Regions from separate parts of the Bradyrhizobium sp. MI1.3 genome, predicted to be linked through region 1. Evidence: predicted binding sites of a transcription regulator. Region 1 holds the regulator's gene; each other region holds the start of a gene.

Region 1 (3,797 bases):
ATTGCCGCCGAAGGTCGAGCCGTGCGAGCCCGGCGTCATGCCGGACGCCGCTTCCGCGGTCGCAAGGCAGGCGCCGATCGGGAAGCCGCCGCCGAGCGCCTTGGCCAGCGACATCACGTCGGGTTCGACGCCAAGGCGGCGGTACGCGAACAGATCGCCGGTGCGGCCCATGCCGGTCTGCACCTCGTCGAAGGCGAGCAACAGGCCGCGCTCGTCGCAGAGCTGGCGCAACGCCCTCAGGAAGGCAGGCGTTGCCGAACGCACACCGCCCTCGCCCTGGATCGGCTCGATCAGGATGCCGGCGGTCTGCGGACCGATCGCCTTTTTCACTGCCTCGAGATCGCCATGCGCAACCTGGTCGAAGCCCTCCATGGGTGGGCCGAAACCTTCGAGATATTTTGCCGAACCCGTCGCGGCCAGCGTCGCCAGCGTGCGGCCATGGAAGGCGCCTTCGAAGGTGATCATGCGATAGCGGTCTGGATGGCCCTTCGCGGCGTGATAGCGGCGCACGACCTTGATCACGCATTCCAGCGCTTCGGCGCCGGAATTGCAGAAGAACACGAAGTCCGCGAAACTTTCATTGCACAGGCGCGCGGCAAGCTTTTCGCCGTCCGGGCTCTGGAACAGGTTCGACATGTGCCAGAGCTTCGTGGCCTGTTCCTGCAACGCCGCGACCAGCGCCGGATGGGCATGGCCGAGCGCATTCACCGCCACCCCGGAGGTGAAATCGAGATAGCGCTCGCCATTGGTCGCGATCAGCCAGCAGCCTTCGCCACGCTCGAAACCGAGGTCGGACCTGGCGAAAACGGGGAGCAAATGCGGCGCTGCGCTGTTAGTCATGACGGTCACTTGAATGTTGCGGACGGTGTAAGCGTGCATTACGCAACGCACCATCGACCGGCCCGGAAAACGAAACGTGCCGCCTCTTGAGGGCGGCACGTGCGACTATCTTAGGCCTGGTGAAACGGGTGTCAATGCCGCCCGGAAAGCCTCGCGAAACGCTGAATCCGTAGTCTTGCGGTGCCGATTTTGCGGGATTTAGCCACGGAACATGTGGAAGCGAGTCGGCGGACTCTTGCGCGGGAGTCACGCCATATTGTAGCGTTTGGATTGTCAGATACGACATCTCGTGCAGTGGTTCTGATCTTTAAGTCCTTATGTACCGGCGTAAACGTTCGGGCGTTCAAGACGCGCCCGGCGAGCCTTAAGGGATTCTGGCGGCACGGGTTTTTGAAGGCTTAGGCATTCGCTGCGAGGCCCCAGGATGGCTGGCGCGCAGCGAGGGAAAGGGTGCAATGACGGTTTTGACCTGGTCCGATGATCGCGTCGAGCAGCTGAAAAAGCTCTGGGAGGCCGGACTTTCGGCCAGCCAGATCGCGGCGGAGCTCGGCAATGTGACCCGCAATGCCGTGATCGGCAAAGTGCACAGGCTCGGTCTTTCGGGCCGCGCCAAGAGCCCATCATCGGCAGCGCCCCGGCCGCGCAAGGCGCGCCCCGCGCAGCACATGATGCGGGTGAGCCGCCCGATCTCGCGCGGCAACACCGCGCTGGCGCAGGCCTTCGAGGTCGAGGCTGAGCCGGATCCGGTCACCTACGACAACGTGGTGCCGATGAGCCAGCGGCTGTCGCTGCTCGAATTGAACGAGGCGACCTGCCACTGGCCGGTCGGCGATCCCTCGAGCCCGGACTTCTTCTTCTGCGGTGGACGGGCGCTGTCCGGCCTGCCCTATTGCGCCCAGCACTCGCGTGTTGCGTACCAGCCGGCGTCGGATCGGCGCCGCGCACCGGTGAAGCCGGGTCCGCGGTAATCAGGGCAAGTCGTCGCGCAAAGACAGTTCAATAATTTCAGTGTCGTCCTGGCGAAAGCCAGGACCCATACTCCGAGCACGCAGTAGTCGTGCGAAAGGGGTAACTCTGAGTCTTCGCCAAACCACTCCCTGTGGTTATGGGTCCCGGATCAGCGCTCGCTTGTCCGGGACGACATCGGAGAATGCAGGGACAGCTCGCCAACAAACAAGCCTGCAACCCTACACCTGCTCCGCCTTCGCAAACCGATCATCCAGCGCGTAGCCGGCGCCGCGGACGGTGCGGATCGGGTCTTGCTCGCGGCCGAGATTGAGCAGCTTGCGCAGGCGGCCGATATGCACGTCGACGGTACGCTCGTCGATATAGATGTCGCGGCCCCAGACGCTGTCGAGCAGTTGCTCGCGCGAGAACACCCGGCCCGGATGCTCCAGGAAGAACTCCAGCAGGCGATATTCGGTCGGACCGAGATCGATCGGCCGGCCCGATCGCGCCACGCGGCGCTTGTCACGGTCGAGCTCGATGTCGCCAAAAGCAAGCACGGTGGCGAGCCGCTCCGGGCTTGCACGCCGCAGCAGGCCCTTCACGCGTGCCAGCAGCTCCGGCACCGAGAACGGCTTGACGATGTAATCGTCGGCGCCGGTCGCAAGACCCCGCACCCGCTCGCTCTCCTCACCGCGCGCGGTGAGCATGATGATCGGGAGCTGCTTGGTCTCGGGACGGGTGCGAAGCCGCCGGCACAATTCGATGCCTGACAGGCCCGGCAGCATCCAGTCGAGCACGATCAGATCGGGGATGTGCTCCTTGAGGCGGGTGTCGGCGTCGTCGCCGCGCATCACCGTCTCGACGTCATAGCCGTCGCCTTCGAGGTTGTAGCGGAGAAGCTCGGTCAGGGCTTCCTCGTCCTCAACCACCATAATGCGTGCGCCCATCGCGTCGTCGCTCCCTTAAGTCTTCAGGTGTTCGGTACCGTGTTGGCGAAGGTCGTCATGTCGCCCTTCGGCCGCTTGTCGGTGATCGCCTGGCCCTCGATCATGTAGAACACGGTCTCGGCGATGTTGGTGGCGTGGTCGCCGATCCGCTCGATGTTCTTGGCGCAGAACATCAGGTGAATACAGAACGAGATGTTGCGCGGATCCTCCATCATGTAGGTGAGGAGCTCGCGGAACAGCGAGGTGCAGATGGCGTCGACTTCCTCGTCGCCCTTCCACACCGCCATCGCCGCCGGCAAATCATGCGCGGCATAGGCGTCCAGCACCGACTTGACCTGCTGCTGCACGAGGTCGGTCATGTGCTCGAGGCCGCGGAACAGCTTGAGCGGATGGAAGTCCGTCTCCAGCGCCGCGACGCGCTTGCCCATGTTCTTGGCGAGGTCGCCGATGCGCTCGAGATCGGTCGCGACGCGCATGGCGCCGACGATCTCGCGCAGATCGACCGCCATCGGCTGGCGGCGGGCGATGGTGAGCACCGCACGCTCCTCGATGCGCTTCTGCAGCGCGTCGAGCTCGGTGTCGATGGCGACGACGCGCTGGCCGAGCGGGACGTCGCGGCGGATCAGCGCGTCGACGGACTCGACGATCATGCGCTCGGCGATGCCGCCCATCTCGGCGACCAGGCGGGTGAGTTCCTGGAGGTCGGTGTCGAAAGCCTTTGCGGTATGTTCGGAAGCCATGTCGCGTCTCCTCAGCCGAACCGGCCGGTGATGTAATCCTGCGTGCGCCGGTCGGTCGGCGACGTGAAGATCTTGCTGGTGTCGTCGAACTCGATCAGCTCGCCGAGATACATGAAGGCGGTCTTGTCGGAGACGCGCGCCGCCTGCTGCATGTTGTGGGTGACGATCGCGATCGTGTAATCCTCGGACAGCTCCTGGATCAGCTCCTCGACCTTGGCGGTCGAGATCGGGTCGAGCGCCGAACAGGGTTCGTCGAACAGGATCACCTCGGGCCGCACCGCGACGGTGCGGGCGATGCAGAGGCGCTGCTGCTGGCCGCCGG
Region 2 (3,797 bases), on a different contig from region 1:
CGCTCGGCGTCTACATGGCCGCCGTGACGGATGTTCCGACCCCGGAAGCCGTCCGCGTCGGCAAGCTGTTCCTGACGCCGTTCGGCTACGCGATGTTCGTCAGCCCGCTGAAGTGGCTGTTCATGCTCGCGCCGCTCGCCATGGTGTTCGTGATCTCGGCGGGCATCAACCGTCTCGCTCCCTCGACCGCCCAGATCCTGTTCTGGGTGTTCGCGGCGCTGATGGGCGTCTCGCTGTCCTCGATCTTCCTGGTGTTCACGCACACCTCGATCGTGCGGGTGTTCTTCATCACCGCGGCGACCTTCGGCGCGCTCAGCCTCTACGGCTACACCACCAAGCGTGACATGAGCGGAATGGGTTCGTTCCTGTTCATGGGCCTGATCGGCATCGTGATCGCGAGCCTGGTAAACCTGTTCCTGGCGAGCTCGGTGCTGCAGTTCGTGGTGTCGGTGGTCGGCGTGCTGGTGTTCGCGGGCCTCACGGCCTGGGATACCCAGCGGCTGAAGAACGACTACATCTACGGCTACGCCTCGGCCGGCGGTGACATCGCAGAGCGTGCGGCCATCACCGGCGCGCTGTCGCTGTACCTGAACTTCATCAACCTGTTCACGCTGCTCCTGCAGCTCCTCGGCCAGCGCGACTAAGCGCTGAGGCGAGAGGACGGACACGAACCCCGGCCGAAAGGCCGGGGTTTTTGTTTGGGTGGGCCGGACGTCGTCATCGCCTGCCTTGTGCGCAATTGCGCACTGGGGCGGGCGATCCAGTACGCCGCAGCGGCTCTGTTCTTGCTGCACTGTTTCGGAGTACTGGATGCCCCGCCTACGCGGGGCATGACAGCGGAGAAGATGGAGGCTGCTTCGCTCGCAATGACGACGTGGGGAGGCGGTTCGCCTCTTCCAGCCGTCCCAGGAAGGCTCTAATCTTGCGGCATGTCCGCACCCGATATCAGGCCCACCATTGAGGCCGACCTTCCCGCCATCACCGCCATCTACCAGCAGGCTGTCCGCGAGGGCACCGCGACGTTCGAGCTGGAGCCGCCCGATCTCGCCGAGATGACGCGCCGCTACCGTACGCTGATCGACGGCGGCTACCCCTATTTCGTCGCCATCCTCGACGGGCGCGTCGCCGGCTACGCCTATGCCGGCGCCTACCGGCCGCGGCCGGCCTACCGCTTCACGGTCGAGAACTCGATCTATCTCGATCCGTCCTTCCACCGCCGCGGCATCGGAGCGCTCCTGCTGGAGCGGCTGATCGTCGAGTGCGAGGCGCGCGGTTTCCGCCAGATGATCGCCGTGATCGGCGATTCCGCCAATGCGGGTTCGATCGGCGTGCACAGCAAGGGCGGCTTCAAGATGATCGGCACGCATCCCAGCGTCGGGCTGAAATTCGGCCGCTGGCTGGACACGGTGATGATGCAGCGGGATCTTGGCGAGGGCGCGAAGAGCGTGCCGGGGAAGTAAGGCCCGTAGCCCGGGTGAGCGAAGCGATACCCGGGAAGGCTGCAAGCAAAGACCCGGATGTCGCTACGCTCATCCGGGCTACTGGATCCCTGCTCACACCACCGCCAATTTGCGATCGATCACCAGGAGCACGCGCTCCAGTTCGTGGCCGCGGCGCAGGATCAAGCCCGTCGCCGAGATCACGCTGTACATGCCCTGCTTGCGCGCGAGGCGCGGATCCTTCTCGATACGATAAATTGGCACTTCCGAGGCGCGGCGGAAGACCGAGAACACGGCGCGATCCCTGAGGAAGTCGATGGCATAGTCGCGCCACTCGCCGTCGGCGACCATCCGGCCGTAGAGATTGAGAATACGGTGCAGCTCGAGCCGGTTGAACGTCACGCGGCTCAGCTGCGCATTCGAAGCGGCGGGGCGCGCCGCCGCGCGCTGTTCGCTCGGATCGGCATCCTCCGACAGACTCATAGGTCGCCTCCTGTCGCATCAGCATGACCGCGTCCGCGAAGAACCGTCCCCGGAACCGCGGATCATGACAGTTGCATGATCGCGCCAACTGTTCCCCACCGCAAGGGGCCCCTGGAAGGACACTGGACCGGAGCAAACCGCCCACACGCAGCGGTGGAACTCTGTCGCGGCAAACCGTCACGGGATCGTTAGCAGGAATCATAGTGTCGCCGCTTTTCCGCCAAGCGACTGCCGCCCTGCATTGCGAAAAGACTTGTGTGCGTTGACCCGGTCCTTTCGGTTCCGGATTCCTCAGCCCCCAGCCCCCCGGGGCCGTCAGGATCGGGTCTGTTCGCACGACAAGGAGGGCCAACGCGAGTTGGTCCTTTTTTGTTTGGGTCGGTTTTGTCTGTGTCGGGATGTTTCTGCCTCGACGCATATCTCACCATCTCCGCACAAACTCTCTCCCCTCATCCTGAGGAGCCGCGAAGCGGCGTCTCGAAGGATCGAGGCCGAGCTGCCTCAGTAGGGCCTGCATGGTTCGAGACGGCGCTGACGCGCCTCCTCACCATGAGGATTGAGAGCGTGCTTGAGTCGGAAGATTCGAAGTGTGCGCGTCAGTGCAGCGACGTATACGCCGCGCCCAGCATCGGGCCCGGCTTCTCGCGGCTGCCGTCCTGAACATAGACCACGGCACCGTCGACGCCGTCGCGCGTGAGGTTCTCGATCGGCACCGTCCAGCTTTCCGGACGGCCGGTCCAGTCGCCGACCTTGAGCAGGTTGCGCACCACGTTGTGATAGATGACCTGCTGTCCACGATTTTCGCCGCGGCTGATCGCGATCGGCACCGATTTCGCAATCGAGCAGATCCAGACCTCGCCGTGGGACACGGTCGGCTCGTTGCTCGCGGCCACCGAGACGTTGATCTGCTTGCCCGCGAGCGACATCGTCACCGGCACGCTCATCACGCCCGTGCCCGTGTCGGTTTTGCCGATCGCGCTTTCGATGCCGGTGCGGTCGCTGCCGACGACATGCGTGGAGCCGTTGACCACGACCTGCGGTGTGTAGACTTCGCGATCGCCGCGCATGCGCGAATAGGCACGCTGCCGTGCAGAGAAGCGCGAATCGGCCAATGTGTCCTTCCAGCCGAGATAGTCCCAATAGTCGATCGGCATGCTCAGCGCGATGATCGAGGGATCGCGGGCGAGGTCGCCGATGATCTTGTCGGCCGGCGGGCAGGAGGAGCAGCCCTGCGAGGTAAACAATTCGACAACGGCGCGGGGATCAGCCTCGGCAGGACGGATGACGGCGACGATCGCACAGAGACCAAGAGCTCCCGACCAGAGGGCGCCGGACCAGCGTGAAACCAGATGAGAAGCCGTCATTGTTGTCATGTCGAACGCCGTACACCATTGCTCGTGAGAGGGAAATCTTACCGCCGGATGGTCACCGTAGTCTTACGGGCCTCACACTTTCGTCCGCCAAAGTAACCGTCCAAAGCGTGGGGTTCTCCGCCGGGCGGGCCCATCTGAAGCCTGCCGCAAACGCGTGAAGGCGGCCTTGTGATAGGCCGCCTTCGTGTAACCTACTACTCACTTCGCAGTGAGCCACCGTTCACAAGTCCGCGCTTACGCCGCGAGCTTGCGCAGCACGTAGTGCAAGATGCCGCCGTTGCGGTAGTATTCCAGCTCGTCCAGCGTATCGATGCGGCAGAGCAGCGAAACGCGCTGCAGCGAACCGTCGCCGGAGACGATCTCCGCGGTCAGCTTCTGGCGCGGCTTGAGCTCGCCGACGAGGCCGCGCAGCGTGACCTTCTCGTCGCCCTTCAGACCGAGCGACGACCAGGAGGTGCCGTCCTCGAACGTCAGCGGCAGCACGCCCATGCCGACCAGGTTG
Region 3 (3,797 bases), on a different contig from region 1:
TCAACTACGACGCCTATAACGGCTATCCCTATACAGCGGTCGGTCGCATCCTGATCGAGCGCGGCATCATTCCGAAGGAAGAGATGTCGATGCAGAAGATCAGGGAGTGGATGGCGCAGACACCAGACGGTGCCAAGGAGCTGCGGCGCCAGAACCGCTCCTACATCTTCTTCCGCGAGGTCAATCTGTCCGACAAGGAGGAGGCCGTCGGCGCGCAGGGCATTCCGCTGACGGCCGGCCGCTCGATCGCGGTCGACAAATCGCTCCACGTCTACGGCACGCCGTTTTTCATCGAAGGCGAGTTGCCGATCGATTCCGAACGCGCGAAGACGCCGTTCCATCGGTTGATGATCGCGCAGGACACCGGCTCGGCCATCATCGGTCCGGCGCGCGCCGATCTCTATTTCGGCGCGGGCCAGGAGGCCGGCCGCGTCTCCGGCCGGCTGCGCCATGCCATGCATTTCGTGATGCTGGTGCCGAAGGGTCTCGATCCCACGGCGCGTGCCGCGCGGCTGCCGGTGCCGGACCCGCGGCCGTCGGAGAAGATCGCGAAGCTGTTTCCGCAAACAGAGCCCGCGAAGGACAAGCCGGCGGCAGCCGAGGCGCAAAGCAGGAGCGAGACGGTCGCTGTCGCCGGTCCAGTCCCGCTGCCGGTGCCGCGTCCCGTGATCGAGCCGGTTCAGGAGCCGCGGCGGCCGGTGAAAAATCGTTCCCATCGGCAGCAATGAAGCGATCGTCCCGTCCGCCCGTGCTGGAGCCTCGTCCCTCGCCGCGCCGTCGCGCGCTGAGCGAAGAAGAGCGCGCGCTGTGGGATACGGTCGCAAAGCAGGTCAAGCCGCTGAGGAAGCCTCGTGCGGTGAAGGCGCAAGCTGCGCCGCGCACCGAGCCTTCCCCCGCAGCGCCCCCCACGCGGCCTGCGCCATCACCACGTCCGATTGCCGCTGCCCCGGCACTGCGTGCAGCGAAGCCGGCGGTGCCGCCGCTGGCGCCGCTCGGCAAGCGCGAGCGCACAAAGTTGTCGCGCGGGCGCAGCGAGATCGAGGCGCGGCTCGATCTGCACGGCATGACCCAGATGCGCGCGCATCGCGCACTGACCGGATTTCTGCACCGCGCTCATCATGACGGCCTGACCTTCGTGCTCGTCATCACCGGCAAGGGCCGAAGCGGCGGCGAAAGCGGCGTGCTGCGCCGCCAGGTGCCGGAATGGCTGAGCCTGCCGGAATTCCGGGCTTTTGTGGTCGGCTTTGAGGAAGCCGGTATCGGCCATGGCGGCGAGGGCGCGCTTTACGTGCGGATCAGGCGGGCGAGATTCTAACCGCGGGCTCGCTGCAACCTCTCCCGCGTGCCTTGCGGGTGAGGTTTCGGAGCCCGCGGGACGATCGTCTGCTTCACTATTCTGCTGAAGACGTAGCGACCAACCCATCACTCCCGAATGCTGCACCGCGAACGGAGGACGCCGCTCGCGGCATTCGCCTATTTGACGGCTTCCCTTTTGCCGCGCTTGCCGCTTTCGTTTCGGCCGCTTACACAGTCATGTGAACGTCATATGGCGCTGCTAGCGCAAGCGATCATTTTTGACGGCCCAAGAGAACGGCCAAGGGAGGTTTACTTGATGGCTCTTAGACACTTTGGAGCGGCTGCCGCTATTGCGCTCACGGTTGGACTATCGGCCTCGCCGGCCTTGGCCGTGACCGAAATCCAGTGGTGGCACGCGATGACCGGCGCCAACAACGACGTCATCGTCAAGCTCGCCACCGATTTTAACGCGTCGCAGAGCGACTACAAGGTGATCCCGACCTACAAGGGCAACTATCCCGATACGATGAACGCCGGCATCGCGGCGTTCCGCGCCGGCAACGCCCCGCACATCATGCAGGTGTTCGAAGTCGGCACCGCGACCATGATGGCCGCGACCGGCGCCGTGAAGCCCGTCTACAAGCTGATGGCCGACGCCGGCGAGAAGTTCGATCCCAAGATCTACCTACCCGCCATCACCGGCTATTATTCGACGTCGAAGGGCGAGATGCTCTCATTTCCCTTCAACTCGTCCTCGACCGTGATGTGGGTCAACCTCGACGAGCTGAAGAAGGCGAACGTCGAAATTCCGAAGACCTGGCCCGAAACGTTCGAGGCCGCCAAGAAGCTGAAGGCTGCCGGTCATGACACCTGCGGCTTCTCGGGCTCCTGGGTCACCTGGGTCAATCTCGAGCAGCTCTCGGCCTGGCACAACGTGCCGCTCGCCAGCAAGGCCAACGGCCTCGACGGCTTCGACACCGTGCTCGAGTTCAACGGACCGCTTCAGGTCAAGCATCTCGAAACCCTGGTCGAGCTGCAGAAGACCAAGACCTATGACTACGCAGGCCGCACCAACACCGGCGAGGGTCGCTTCACCTCCGGCGAATGCCCGATCTACCTGACCTCGTCGGCGTTCTTCGGCAACGTCAAGGCGCAGGCCAAGTTCAACTTCACCGCCGTGCCGATGCCGTATTATCCCGACGTCAAGGGCGCGCCGCAGAACTCGATCATCGGCGGCGCTTCGCTCTGGGTGATGGGCGGCAAGTCGGCCGAGGAATACAAGGGCGTCGCGAAGTTCCTGACCTTCCTCTCGGACACCGATCGCCAGGTCTATATCCACAAGGCCTCGGGCTATCTGCCGATCACCAAGGCGGCCTATGCCAAGGCGAAGGAAGAGGGCTTCTACAAGGATCAGCCCTATCTCGAAACGCCGCTGCTCGAGCTGACCAACAAGGAGCCGACCGAGAACTCGCGCGGTCTGCGCCTCGGCAACATGGTGCAGCTGCGTGACGTCTGGTCGGAAGAGATCGAGCAGGCGCTGGCCGGCAAGAAGACTGCCAAGCAGGCGCTGGATTCCGCCGTCGAGCGCGGCAACACGATGCTGCGGCAGTTCGAAAAGACCGCCGTCAAGTGAGGCAATGAGCGGCAGGCCGCGACCCGGCCTGCCGCTCTGCTGGCATCATGCAAAAGCAAGCCATTTTCCAGTCAAGGCTGTTACCGTACGCGCTGGTTGCGCCGCAGCTCGCGGTCGTCCTGATTTTCTTCTATTGGCCGGCCCTGCAGGCGGTGATCCAATCCTTCCTGCTCCAGGACGCCTTCGGTCTGTCGACCACCTTTGTCTGGTTCGAGAATTACATCGAGCTGTTCAAGGACGCAGCCTATTTCGAGGCGATCGTCCGAACGTTCTTCTTCTCGTTCGCGATCGCCGTCTCGTCGTTGTCCTTCGCGCTGCTGCTCGCCGTGATGGCGGACAAGCCGCTGCGTGGCTCGATGCTCTACCGCACGCTCCTGATCTGGCCCTATGCGGTGGCGCCGCCCGTGGTCGGCGTGCTCTGGATCTTCATGCTGCATCCCTCGCTCGGCGTGCTCTCGCGCTATCTGCGCAACATGGGCATCGACTGGAATCCGCTGCTCGACGGCGACCAGGCCGCGGCGCTGATCATCCTCGCCGCCGCGTGGAAGCAAATCTCCTATAATTTCCTGTTCTTTCTCGCCGGCCTGCAAGCGATCCCCAAGAGCGTGTTCGAGGCCGCCGCGATCGACGGCGCACGCCCGATGCGGCGGTTCTGGACCGTGACCTTCCCGCTGCTGTCGCCGACCATCTTCTTCCTGCTGGTGGTCAACATCGTCTACGCCTTCTTCGACACGTTCGGCATCATCGACACGATGACCCGCGGCGGACCCGGAACGTCGACGGTCACGCTGGTCTACAAGGTCTATTCCGACGGCCTGCTTGGCGGCAATCTCGGCAGCTCGGCGGCGCAGTCGGTGATCCTGATGGT

The links. The regulator PhoB, encoded in region 1, activates phosphate uptake and scavenging genes when phosphate is short. The targets are predictions, from matches to a motif close to TGTCATNNANCTGTCAT.
Region 2: a site for PhoB is predicted at 1,987-2,003, ahead of AC0L3A_RS25475 (DUF2794 domain-containing protein). Genes of this name have one in related genera too.
Region 3: a site for PhoB is predicted at 1,530-1,546, ahead of ugpB (sn-glycerol-3-phosphate ABC transporter substrate-binding protein UgpB). Genes of this name have one in related genera too.

Annotation. Positions count from the first base shown of each region.
Region 1 covers NZ_JBVVPQ010000036.1:72,801-76,597, reverse strand. The annotation lists gene AC0L3A_RS24770 (aspartate aminotransferase family protein) at 1-840, opposite strand, end outside; gene AC0L3A_RS24765 (GcrA family cell cycle regulator) at 1,296-1,808, shown strand; gene phoB (phosphate regulon transcriptional regulator PhoB) at 2,028-2,735, opposite strand; gene phoU (phosphate signaling complex protein PhoU) at 2,759-3,475, opposite strand; gene pstB (phosphate ABC transporter ATP-binding protein PstB) at 3,487-3,797, opposite strand, start outside.
Region 2 covers NZ_JBVVPQ010000038.1:63,830-67,626, forward strand. The annotation lists gene AC0L3A_RS25465 (Bax inhibitor-1/YccA family protein) at 1-644, shown strand, start outside; gene AC0L3A_RS25470 (GNAT family N-acetyltransferase) at 930-1,460, shown strand; gene AC0L3A_RS25475 (DUF2794 domain-containing protein) at 1,554-1,922, opposite strand; gene AC0L3A_RS25480 (DUF1223 domain-containing protein) at 2,519-3,295, opposite strand; gene acnA (aconitate hydratase AcnA) at 3,530-3,797, opposite strand, start outside.
Region 3 covers NZ_JBVVPQ010000037.1:30,431-34,227, forward strand. The annotation lists gene mltA (murein transglycosylase A) at 1-728, shown strand, start outside; gene AC0L3A_RS24930 (Smr/MutS family protein) at 725-1,315, shown strand; gene ugpB (sn-glycerol-3-phosphate ABC transporter substrate-binding protein UgpB) at 1,613-2,929, shown strand; gene ugpA (sn-glycerol-3-phosphate ABC transporter permease UgpA) at 2,977-3,797, shown strand, end outside.